DNA from 3 places in the Halobacillus amylolyticus genome. Region 3 is predicted to be linked to each of the others. Evidence: riboswitches for the same ligand, from Rfam matches in the RefSeq annotation. Region 3 holds a riboswitch; each other region holds the start of a gene.
What was found. Region 3 has a riboswitch for thiamine pyrophosphate ahead of MUO15_RS12520 (thiazole synthase). Riboswitches for the same ligand answer to the same signal wherever they lie in the genome.

Region 1 (4,265 bases), 640 kb from region 3:
ATCGGCCCGTCATAAAAAATGCTTCCACTTCGATTCATCATCAGACCCCGTTCGATAAAAGAAACCCAGCCATCCAGTTGATGTTCGATAACGATCAGCGCAAACCCCTTATCCTTTTGGAGCTTTTCGATCGTTTCAATAAAATCACGGGTAGCTTTCGGATCAAGATTAGCGGTTGGTTCATCAAGAATTAACAGCTCGGGCTCCATGGCAAGCACACAGGCCAAAGCAAGTTTTTGCTTCTGCCCACCAGATAACGTGCTTATCGCCCTCAGCTTTACACCTTCTAAACCAACTAGAAGCAAAGCTTGATCAATCAGACCAGATATTTTTTCAACAGGTGTACCCATATTTTCTAGGCCGAACGCCACTTCATCCTCGACCGTTATCATACAAAATTGACTGTCTGGATCTTGAAAAACAACACCGGCATGCTGACTCATTTCCCCTGGGGAATAGTTTTTTACAGGATGTCCTCTAAACTGAATATCACCTGTCATTGTCCCGTCCAACTCACGAGGATGAATGCCACTCAGCCCATATGTCAACGTACTTTTCCCACATCCGCTCGGCCCTAACAAAAGAAGTCTTTCCCCTTTATCCATTGAGAAACTCACATTTGACAAGACATCGTTCTCTTCGTCCTCAAATCGAATATGCAGTTGATTCACTTCTATTAATTTCATGCGGCCTTCTTCCTTCGTTGTTCTTTTCCTAATGCAAAGCCTGTCAGCACGCCCGTTTTTGCCAGTGCGTCACTTATAGTCTTCCCTAACAAGCCAGAGATGAGGGCACCACTAATTATGCGGACAACGAGCATACTGATCACGTAACCAGTCCCAAAGGCGGCGTACCCTGAGCGAAAGTATCCCCAGACGAAACTGAATAGAGCCGCTCCCGCACCAGCTAACATTAATACAGGCAGGTTATACGTTTTATACTTTGTTATCGAAAAAGCTGCTTCTGCTCCTAGACCCTGGATGATACCTGTTAAAATTAAGATCGGTCCCATGGCATTTCCAAGCAGCATTTCAACTGTTGCCGCAATGGTTTCCGATAAAAAGGCCGCTCCCTTTTTTCGTATAATATAGGCAGCTATGATAGAGACGATAAACCAAATTCCGAAGATTAGGTCATAGCCAATTGGCCCAAATAGACCGGCTAGCAGCTTTCCAACTGGTAGAAAAGCTAAATAAACAACTGCAAATACAACGGAAAGCACTGACATGACAACAATTTCTTTTAACTTCCAATTTTTAAGGCTCAATCTACTCTCCTCCTTTTGTTGACGGACTGTTTGCAGACATTGTAACCGTCATAACCGTATGTGCGGACCCTTGCTTCTCTGTTTGCTCAAACACCTGCTCAAGGCCGTTAAAAACCTTATTTCCATCCCCATCTAAACGTGTAGAGTAATGGGCTTCGTTCACCTCGACTCCTTGCTTCTTCATCTCTTCAATTTGACTATAAATTACATCCATGTAGTCCCCGCCACCCATTGGGTAAAGTGAAAACTTAGCTGCAACATCCTGACCGATCCGCTTACTTTGCGATCCGTTCAACGGGACGCCATCCTCTGCCATATAGACATCCCCTGCTGAATCTCCGGGACAGCCAATTGAATAGGTTGATTGGAAAACAACATGTTCTCCCATTTTTGCCGCCTGTAAAAACATTGCTCTGGTTACATCAAACACATGTGTCATTTGTCCTCTAACCGTTGTTGTCACGTCGTCTGTCTTTATCCATACCTTAGAAGTGTCGACCTCGTTAAGTGATGACTTAATAATCTCGACAAAAAGATCGGTCATCGGATAAATTGAAAATGAACTTCCTGTAATACGATTTGTTGATCCACAACCTTGACTCATGATTTCTTCCTCCTTTTATTAAATACAAAAAAACTGCATCCCCGAGGGAATGCAGTTACGAACGTAAGTATATGTGTATACCATTGCTATTCTACGATCGACTCCACTTCCCCACGCTAGTATTATCTAGTTCGGGTTATAAGGGTCGGAATCCATTTCCTCTCAGCCGCGTCCGCAGCTCCCCTAGTGTTCGTTAACTATATGCAGTTTTGTACAATTTCATCGTAATGGAAGGTTTCTGTTTTGTAAAGCTTATTCTTTTTCCTTAACGAGTTCGTCCATTTCCTGCACAATACTCTCAAGCTCATCTAGTCCTTGTTTTGGACTGGATAAAAATACACTTTCCAGTCGCTCAATAATATTTTCCGGCTTAATATTCATTAGGTTTAACGTTTGCCGCTGCCATTTGAATGCCGGATGATTGACATACATGCAGTTGAGTCCAAATAATACCCCCATCATGTTATGCTGGACAGAAGTCATAACGGTGTAGAGCATCAGCCAGTCTTCCCGCTCAATTAAAGCTTGACGGTTTTTCCATCTGTTTCCAAGAACAGAGTGAGCATCAATCATCGCATGACCCAATTGATCAGGATACACTTGAACTTTGGCCTTCAACCCATCCATTAGCTCTGTACCTGACACAGTTTCTCCATAATGAATCGAAGCGATCAGGCATTGACTATCTAGATCGATATCAAACTCTTTCGTTACACGTTGGACGACCTTCCGAATGGTCTCCGTTAAAAAACCGCTTATTTCAAATTTAACATCATTCACTTGAAATGTTTCTGACCATTCTTCATCTTCATAAGCGTAGAAATCCATCAGTTGCCCATCCACCTGTTCAATAACAGAAAGACGATCTTGATCTGTCGGCCCCTCGGACCACAACACATTTAGTTCTACATCGGAATAATAATCCTCCCAGCCTCTCGCAACAGATCCTGCGATATAAACAGCTTCTACTTTAGAATTTTGTTCATATACGTTTGCCACTTTTGTTGCTAATGTTTTTAAATCCATAGTCTATCAACCACCGCCTGTTCTTTAAACTGACTTTTGATAAATGGAATAAGAGACAACACGATTGATTAGTCAGAAAGCCCTTTCATACATGTGAACTAACTACTCCCTAATAACTGTTGATCCTACACATGCCAATCTGTTTCACCTTTCAATATCTTTTCCATAAGTAAAAAAATGATTTCCTTAACTTTACCAAAAATCAGAGAATGAAGCGATAAATTGTTTGATAATTTTGCAAATAAGACTTATTACCATTTCAGGGGGTTTTTTACTAAGACCTACTAAACACTTTACTCCGATCGATCTCCACACAACCATTGTGGGCAAACACCTTTAACATCGGGGTGTTTTGATAGCTGGTAGAACCGATATAATAGGTCGCTTCAAACTCTTGACGCAATATAGTTAATGCTTGGCGGTGCAATGTCTTACTCTTCCCTTTTCCACGTGCTTCAGGGATAAGCCCAAAGTAAAATAATCTACCCTCTGCTATCGTACCAGGTTCAATATGGGGCATGACTACACCAATGGGCTGTTCTCCTTCATATGCAATTAGACATGTACGCCTAAAATTAGGGCCAAGCTCTTTTTCTACACTTTTTAGTCGGTCATCCATCGTCAAATTTGACTGCGCATTCAACGAGCCTGTTATAGCTTGAGACCATATATCTTTGAATGTGTCCTCCATCCCCGGTTTCATGGTAACAAATCTATAAGCCCCTGTTTCCGCCAGGCTCAGATTTGATAGATCCCTTTTCACAGTAACAGTCACATCATGCAGCATAAATCCGGCATCGATTAGTTCTCTATCTATTTTATCAATATGATGGGGTGATTGAACTAGAATGGAAAGGGTTCCTGCTTTTTTCAAACGTTCATCTTTACCTAAATACTCTATCAGTTGAAGAAACTCCTCTTGTGATAAATGCTTCGTTTCTTCAACTGTAGTAAAGTTCTCCCCCTCCACAAATTTCACTTTTTCATAAAGCTTGGCCTTATCAAAATCACATTCTTCCATAATTGCCCTCCTTGCCATGTACTCATTTTATATTCTAACGTCCAGCCGTTTCTTTTTCATCTGGATCCATAGATGCGATACAATAGGAAATGTAAATAATGGAAGGAGTGAGGAGTTTGAATCGAGAAATTCAATTAATTAAAAGGCCAAAAACTGTCCCGACTCATGAGCATCTAAGTATCATTGAGGCTGAATCGCTGCAGCCTCAAGAAGGCGAATTGTTAGTCGAGTTGTTATATGTATCGGTTGATCCTTATATGAGGGGACGCATGAATGATGCGAAGTCATACGTCGCCCCTTTTCAATTAAACGAAGCTATCTCGGGAGGAGTTGTTGCTCAAGTAATA
Region 2 (4,265 bases), 510 kb from region 3:
CTTTACATTAACCATAAACTAGCAAATGCTAGTTCCAAAGGTGTTTTTTAAACCGTGTATACTGAAAATTTTAAATTTTGTGTTAGTATAGTGCGGAAAAGGATTTTAGAAGATTAATAAAAAGGAGGAGACTCACAAACATGAAGAAAAGAGCAAGTATTGTTTTATCATTGGCTGCAATCTTGACCTTACTTGTTTCACTTTTTCCAAGTGGATTAGGTGTGAATGCTGAAACAGGTGTAAACGTTTCTATCGATCCCCACCTAAATAAAGCATTAGAAACGGAGACAGGGCCGTTTGAAGTGGTGGTCACTTTTGAAGGTGAAGGAGCCCCAACTACTCAAAATGTTGCTTTACTCGAAAAGATTGGATTGACGGAAGGGGTTACCATGAAGGCCCTTCCAGTTGCCGGTGTCTTAGCAACAGAAAGTCAGATTGATAAATTAGCACAAGCAGAAGGAGTTCGTTCTCTCTACTTGAACAGAAAGCTGTCTTACTTTAACGAGAAGGCCACAGAACTTACAGGAGTTGATCAGGTTCGTACGGATGATCAAATGACAAAAAGGAACGAAGGTCTTCCTGTTACCGGAGAAGGGGGTTCCGTTCTTGTTCATGATAGCGGGGTTGACGGCACACATGCAGACTTGGAATATGGTTCCCATCTGGTTGAAAACGTACTTAGCTCCATTAACTTACATGCCTATAGCGATATTGGCCCTGTGACGTATCAAGAGGGCGTTGTGAACACGGATACAAATTCCGGGCATGGGACACATGTTGCTGGTACTGTGGGTGGAACAGGACAAATGTCTAACGGAAAATACGAAGGTGTTGCCCCGGGTGCTGATTTAGTCGGCTATGGTTCCGGCGGTGCTCTCTTTATTCTTGATGCTATTGGCGGATTTGACTACGCTTTAACCCATCAGGCGGAATTTGACATTCGCGTTATTACAAATTCTTGGGGTTCATCAGGTGAATTCGATCCGAATGGTCCAGTCAATGTTGCTAGTAAAGCGGCGTATGAACGGGGAATGGTTGTGACATTTGCCGCCGGTAATGCTGGTCCTGGGGCAGATACGATGAATCCGTATTCTCTCGCGCCTTGGGTAATTTCTGTGGCAGCAGGTACCTTTGAAAATGAGCTTGCTGATTTTTCTTCCCGCGGTGTGAAAGGTGAAAGCGGCACGTTTACTATCGAAGGTGAAACCTATACGTATTTCAACCGGCCTGACCTAACAGCTCCAGGTTTAAACATCGTGTCAACCAGAACTCTGTCACCGGTAGGAGTACTTAATACGACTACCGACGTAGAAAATATACCCACTGCTTTTCTGCCGTATTATACTACGTTAAGTGGAACATCCATGGCTACGCCACACGTTGCAGGTATAGTCATGTTGATGCTTGAAGCCAATCCGACGCTGTCCCCTGACGAAGTATTTGAAATCTTGACAGAAACTACTACGAACATGCCAGGATATGAAGCGTGGGAAGTCGGCACTGGCTATGTGAATGCTTACGCGGCCGTAGATAGTGCGTTTGCATTGACAGACAGTAAGGCTCAGAAGGGTCCAAAACATAAGTCTCTAAGATAATATACCAACCGTCTCGAGACAAGCCCGAGACGGTTTTATTTTTGTAGCCGGCATGGGTCGAAGCTATAGGATTCAAGTCCCGAGCGATGAAGGTCGTTCGGTTAGCTAAAGACAAGGTTTCCAGCTTAGTAGGAAGCTGGAAACAAAATACCGCCGTGAGGGATACGGAGGTTGGTTACCTTTTTCCTTCCCAAGCAATGAGTACTTTTCCAAATTCCTTTTCAAGGTTTTCTAATTTTTCTCGTTCAGTCTCTGAAAGAGTTGCTAACTTGTAGTCATTTTTCATATAAAAACCTCCTATCTTCTTACTTAGAGTATTCGTTAAAAGGTGAAAAATATCCCATTTACATCTATTTCAAGAATCCACCCTGACAAATGGACATCCAATTTTAAATGTTACAAGACAAGGCTAACTTTGTGTGTTAAACTCTAGAAAATAATATAAGAATAATATTCACTAGGGGAGCCATTTGGCTGAGAAAGGAAATGACATTTCTTTGACCCTCTGAACCTGATTTGGTTAATACCAGCGAAGGGAAGTGATGATGTTAGCGTTAATCATGTTGATTAATTGGTATAACAGGATCACTTTTATGTGGTGCTGTTTTTTATTTGTTTCATTTCAGGAAGTATTTCCACACTTGAGAAATTGATGGGGGATTTTTTGAATACTGAGAGGAGAAATATAACAGTGGAAATTAAAGATCAAATTGTATTGATAACTGGGGCAAGCAGGGGATTGGGAGCAGAAATTGCCAAAGCTTTCGGACGTGAGGGAGCAAGGGTTATTGTTAACTATAATCAAAGTGAAAAGAAAGCGCAGGAAGTCGTTGAAAGTATTGGTGACCGTGCTTTGGCGGTTCAGGCAGATATTCTCGACAAAGAACAAGTTCAAGCAATGTTTGATCAAGCTGAAATGCATTTTGGCCAAGCCGTTACAACAGTCATCAACAATGCCCTGGTTAATTTTAAGTTTGATGCCGCTAACCGGAATACAGCAGAAACCGTAACTTGGGAAGAGTACCAAATGCAATTAGAAGGGAGTGTAAAAGCAGCATTACACACAATACAAGCAGCTTATGAAGGAATGTGCGCCCTGAAATTTGGAAGAATCATTAACATCGGTACCAACCTATTTCAAAACCCTGTTGTTCCTTATCATGACTATAATACAAGCAAAGCGGCATTACTCGGTTTTACTAGAAACATGGCTCGTGACGTGGGAGCTCATGGTATTACGGTGAATATGGTTTCGGGCGGGTTATTGCAAAAAACGGATGCAAGTGCATCGACTCCTGATGAAGTGTTCGAGATGATTAGTGAAAATACGCCGTTAAAACAAGTGACAACCCCTGAGGAACTAGCTGATGCAACCTTATTTTTTGCATCACCATGGAGTCGTGCAGTTACGGGGCAAAACTTAGTCGTTGATGGTGGATTGGTTATGGATTAATTTCTTAAAACTACGGTGCGATGTCTGTAGCCAAGCTATTAAAGCGTTTGGAACTAGTGACGAGTTGGTCAATTTATAACGCCCTAACTAAAGTTATGGTATGAAAAACAGAAGATGATTATTAGATTATGATCGTAAAAAAAGCCAGCAGAATCCCCACATTCTGCTGGCTTAACTATTTCGTATTACTCTTGAATTAAACGACCATCAAACGCTTCAGCTGGAACAATCGTCTCCCCACTCGCTTGCATCTCTCGCAAGTAATCAGCAAACAATTCACGCTGAAAGTCAGGATGCGATGCCCATTCCACTTCACCAAAGGTCGTATAACCATCACCTTCACCTGTAGAAAGGAAGTTGTTCGTCACAACCGTAAACGTCTGATCAGAAAATTCACCATTCGTATAAACAGGTGTGCCATCAGTCAACTTAATGGAAGTCACGCGCTCTCCATCAGACTGTGAAGGATCATAGACAACATTCATTCCTGAAAACTGAATCTTCATAAAGTTCCAATCATCGGGAGCTGGCCCTTCTAAGATTTCCTTAAGCTGCTGCCCAGTCATTTCTGCTGTTACGTTATAGTTGTCAAAAGGAAGCACTTCAAATACTTCACCGTACGTAATCTCACCTGCATTAATATCTGTGCGGATACCGCCACTGTTTTGGAAGGCAATGTCTGCATTTGCACGTTCACGCATTGCATCAGTAATCATATTTCCAAGCTGGCTGACACCAAGGTCGCCGTACTTGCGTTCACGAGTCAGCGGCCCTTCTGTAGTGGAAACGACCTCGCTCTTTACTTCTTCTACTTGTTGCTTATAGTAGTCTACAATCTCGCGAACGCTTTCATCTTCACCAGCTAGGTGCTCATATGTTTCTAGCATGTCGATTTCAGAATCATAGATTTCCTCTGATTCAGGATCGACAAACAACTGAATGTGGCCAATCGCGTTTGTATAACGGTCAGCTTCTACAACCGGAATCCCATTCACATGCCTAGCTACTCGTTCGTGGGAGTGACCACCGACAAGGGCATCCAGTCCGCCTTCAGATGAGTTTGCCAGTTGTGCCAGTTCACCCATAATTTTATCTGTTTCTTCCTCATGCCAGCCAGGAAGGTGAGAGGTTACCATTACCATGTCGGCACCTTTTGCTTCAAGTTCAGCCGCAAGTTCCTCAGCAATTGGGGCAGGCGTTGGAAACTTCAAGCCCTC
Region 3 (4,265 bases):
GAGGCATAAAAAAGGCTGAAAGATAAGGGTTTCAGCTTCAGGTGATGAGTGAAAGGATGAATGAGCAGGCTGGTCGGTCTAACAATTTACCCACCTACATGGAAACAATGGAAATAATTAATAGTGATAACCTGTAAATACATGTGTTACCTTGTAAAAAGATTAAACATCAAGGAGGTAAATCATGATAGTAAAACGAATGATGATTGTGTCTGTCGCAATCGCCTGTTCATTGACGTTTACAAGCCAAGTTTTCGCACACAGCAGCACTCATACCGTTCAAAAAGGTGAGTCTTTATATAAAATTGCCAATCATTACGGAATTCCTGTTCAGCAGCTTAAAGAAATGAACAACATGGAGAGGAATGAAATTTATCCAGACGAGCAGTTGGAACTGCCTGTTCTGCCTAGTGAATCTGAAGAAGATCTGCTTGCTAGATTAGTAGAAGCAGAAGCTAAAGGAGAAAGCTATGCTGGTAAAGTTGCGGTCGCTACGGTTGTTTTAAACAGGGTGTCTAGTGATAAGTATCCTGATTCTATATATGGTGTGATTTATGATGGGTACCAGTTCTCTCCTGTAATGAATGGTACAATTAATCAGCCTGCAAGTGAAGAATCTAAACGTGCTGTTGAAGAGGCATTGGATTATCAGGGATATGATCGTGAGTCACTGTTTTTCTATAATCCTGATAAAGCGACTAGTGAGTTTTTGAGTGATCAAGAAGTAACAACAGTTATCGGCGATCATGTTTTTCTAAGATAGTTTTATAGAAAGCGAGCACATTGATGTGCTCGCTTTTTTTGTTACCTTATTTTATACTTCGCCTGGTTTTGCCTCTGTAACATAAGTTCCAGCTATAAAGTCATGAATAGAGCGGTTGTCTTCCCTGATTCCGACCATAAAGGCACTGACAATGAGGCCAATTCCTAATGTTAAGGCATACACGAGTCCGCCTACGATCAAACGCATGAACATCGTTCCGACTCCGACGTTATTCCCATTAACCTTTATAATACGTATTCCCATAATTCTTTTACCGACAATATACCCCTTCCATAAAACTGGAAGGAACAAAGAGTAGGGGAGGGTAATCCAGTTAGAATAAGGGCTGTCGAACTCCCATCCAAATAAAAGCATTCCTAATAGGGAAATTGGGAGCATCACAATAATAGAATCTAAAATACCTGCTACGAGACGTTTCCAAAAACCTACTGAACGATACATAAAATCTTCCTTTCTAGTCACATAAGACTATTGTACGTAGCCATGTTAATGTATGCAATGGTTTCAGTTATAAATAGAAAGGTTATGGAAAGACATAGATAAAAAGGAGGTCAAATCGAATGAGTAGTATTTTTTCAAATGAAGCTCTTAAGGACAGACATATCCTAATTACCGGAGCTACCGGGGCATCGGTTATGAAACGACAAAAGCTGTGGTGCGATCAGGAGCCAACGTAACGATAACGGGACGAAGGGAGGAAAAGCTGAACAACCTTAAAAAGGAATGTGAAAAGTTGAATGACTCTGTAGAAGTATATGTTCACACCGCCGAACTTAATGACGAGGAAAGCCGGAGATATTTGGTGGATGAGGCAATCCAGACAAATGGAGCTATTACTGGACTTGTCAACTCAGCCGGGGTGGTCGGGGGAGGCACACTCGACAATCTAACGGAAGACGAGCTTCGTAACGTAATGGAGCTGAACTATTTTTCTACAGTGTTACTGACACAGCTTGCTTATGAGAAGATGAAGCCTCAGAGCGAGGGGGCAATCGTAAATCTATCCTCTTTATCAGGCTTGCGCGGGACGCATGCGAACATCGCCTATAGTGCTTCGAAATTTGCGGTGACTGGGTTTACTCAGTCGCTTGCAATTGAGGCGATTGAGCACAATATTCGGGTTAATGCAGTTTGCCCTGGCTATGTGGATACAGAAATGGGGCGGGAGTCGATTCGCTCCAAAGGCGAACGGAACAATCGTAGTTTTGAAGAGCAATTGAAGGTTGCAGAAGAAGGGATTCCTTCGGGGCGGATTTCTACTGCTGAAGAAGTAGCGAATACGATTGTGTTTTTATTATCTGAGACAGCTGGGAATATCATTGGAGAGTCTATGAAGATTTCTGGGGGAAGTGTGATGAGGTGAACAAGAAAAAACTGGTTCACAAACTGGAAGAGTTTTGCTATCCTTAAGAAAAGGTTTTCAATAATTGAACAAGAAAAGAGCTAGGGGTGCCATGCATGTGGCTGAGAGGAAAACATTTCCGACCCTTTGAACCTGACTTGGTTAGAACCAGCGTAGGGAAGCTTTCGAGGCTGAATGTAAACGTGTATTGCATAAGGTAAATCGAAGCTCACCCATAACGCGGGTGAGCTTTTTTTAATGGAAACTTAACGAGGGGGAGATGTTATGAGAGATCCGTTAGTCATCGCGGGGATAGAGCTTGAAAGTCGTTTGTTTACAGGAACAGGGAAATTTGCTGACCATAGTGTAATGCGGGATGCGATTGAACAGTCTCATTCACAGGTTGTTACGGTTGCGATTAGGCGGGTGGATCTAGATGGGTCTGGCAAGCATATCGTTAATGATATTCCAAAGCAGGCAACGTTAATGCCGAATACCTCAGGGGCGAGGACGGCTGAAGAAGCGGTGCGGATTGCACGACTTGGAAAGGCTAGCGGAATGGGAAACTGGGTCAAGATTGAGGTCATTTCCGATCAAAAATACCTTCTTCCCGATAATGAGGAGACGATTAAAGCCACGAAAATCTTGGTAGACGAAGGATTTGTTGTCCTGGCTTATATGAGTCCTGACTTAATGGCAGCGAAACGCATGGAAGAGGCCGGGGCTGCAGCGATCATGCCGCTGGGATCTCCAATTGGTTCGAACCGGGGTATTCGGATGAAGGAAATGATCCGGATTATGATTGATGAAATCGATGTTCCCATTGTCGTAGATGCAGGGATTGGCAAACCTTCTGAGGCAGCGGAAGCGATGGAAATGGGCTCGGATGCTGTCCTTGTGAATACAGCGATTGCAACAGCGAAGGACCCTGTGGCTATGGCGAAGGCTTTTGATATGGCGGTTAGAGCAGGGAGAATGGCTTACATTTCAGGACCCGGGCAATCGTCTTTTCAGGCAAAAGCCTCCTCACCGCTAACGGGATTTTTAACTTCAACAGGAGGGGTTAATAATGAGTTTCTATAACGTGTATGAAAAGTTGAAAGATCAGCCGTTTAGTTCATTATTTGATGAGGTGACGGCAAGGGATGTCGAGAAAGTTTTACAAAAAGATTCTCTAACTGATCAGGATTATTTCACTCTATTGTCGCCCGCTGCAGAAGGTTACATAGAAGAAATGGCTCAGAAGGCACACCAGCTCACAGTGCAGCACTTTGGCTATACCATGCAGCTATTTCAGCCGCTTTATGTCTCCGATTACTGTGTTAACACATGTAAGTATTGCAGCTTTAGTGTAGAGAACGTTTTTCCTAGAAGGCGTTTAACAATGGAAGAAGTGGAGGAAGAAGCTCAGGCGATATCCACGAAAGGAATTGAACAAATTATCATCCTTTCGGGGGAATCCCGTGTGCATTCATCTGTTGATTACTTAACAAAAATCATGAAGGTTCTCAGAAAGTATTTTTCATCAGTAGGACTCGAGGTTCAGCCGATGGACCTCGAGGATTATGAAGCCTTGGTGGCGAGCGGAATTGATACGCTGACGGTTTTTCAGGAAACATACGACGAAAAAATTTATCGTGATCTTCATACGAAGGGACCGAAGCGGTTTTACAAGTATCGCTTGGATACACCTGAGCGAGGGTGTCAGGCTGGGATGAGATCTGTTACGATCGGAGCTTTGCTTGGTCTTGAAGATTGGCGCAAAGAAAGTTATCTCACTGGTTTACACGGAAGTTACCTCCAAGACAAATACTTAGATGCGGAAATTGGCGTTTCGTTTCCGAGAATACAGCCGAATGCAGGAAGTTTTCAACCTGAAATTCATGTAACGGATCAAAATATGGTTCAAGCTATGCTCGCCCTTAGGTTATTCCTCCCACGGGCAGGAATTATATTGTCAACTCGTGAAACTCCTCAATTACGTGATCAACTGATCCCGCTTGGAGTGACGAAAATGTCTGCCGCTTCCTCAACTGAAGTAGGCGGCTATGCCCAACTGGAAAATACACAAAGCCAATTTGAAATTTCTGATGAACGTTCAGTAAAGAAGATTCGCCAATTGCTTCATGAAAAAGGCTA

Region 1: linked by a shared signal. The riboswitch ahead of MUO15_RS15780 (Ykof family thiamine-binding protein) and the one ahead of MUO15_RS12520 (thiazole synthase) in region 3 are both predicted to bind thiamine pyrophosphate.
Region 2: linked by a shared signal. The riboswitch ahead of MUO15_RS09950 (3-oxoacyl-ACP reductase) and the one ahead of MUO15_RS12520 (thiazole synthase) in region 3 are both predicted to bind thiamine pyrophosphate.

Annotation. Positions count from the first base shown of each region.
Region 1 covers NZ_CP095075.1:3,069,100-3,073,364, reverse strand. Annotated here, with positions in the region: gene MUO15_RS15790 (ABC transporter ATP-binding protein) at 1-686, opposite strand, end outside; gene MUO15_RS15785 (ECF transporter S component) at 683-1,267, opposite strand; gene MUO15_RS15780 (Ykof family thiamine-binding protein) at 1,269-1,871, opposite strand; TPP riboswitch at 1,963-2,066, opposite strand; gene MUO15_RS15775 (DUF4037 domain-containing protein) at 2,124-2,897, opposite strand; gene MUO15_RS15770 (GNAT family N-acetyltransferase) at 3,172-3,918, opposite strand; gene MUO15_RS15765 (NADP-dependent oxidoreductase) at 4,017-4,265, shown strand, end outside.
Region 2 covers NZ_CP095075.1:1,918,187-1,922,451, reverse strand. Annotated here, with positions in the region: gene MUO15_RS09955 (S8 family peptidase) at 141-1,595, shown strand; TPP riboswitch at 2,045-2,150, shown strand; gene MUO15_RS09950 (3-oxoacyl-ACP reductase) at 2,287-3,048, shown strand; gene MUO15_RS09945 (bifunctional metallophosphatase/5'-nucleotidase) at 3,234-4,265, opposite strand, start outside.
Region 3 covers NZ_CP095075.1:2,430,922-2,435,186, reverse strand. Annotated here, with positions in the region: gene MUO15_RS12540 (EamA family transporter) at 1-26, shown strand, start outside; gene MUO15_RS12535 (cell wall hydrolase) at 185-763, shown strand; gene MUO15_RS12530 (RDD family protein) at 815-1,225, opposite strand; gene MUO15_RS12525 (SDR family NAD(P)-dependent oxidoreductase) at 1,437-2,147, shown strand; TPP riboswitch at 2,220-2,323, shown strand; gene MUO15_RS12520 (thiazole synthase) at 2,412-3,209, shown strand; gene thiH (2-iminoacetate synthase ThiH) at 3,196-4,265, shown strand, end outside.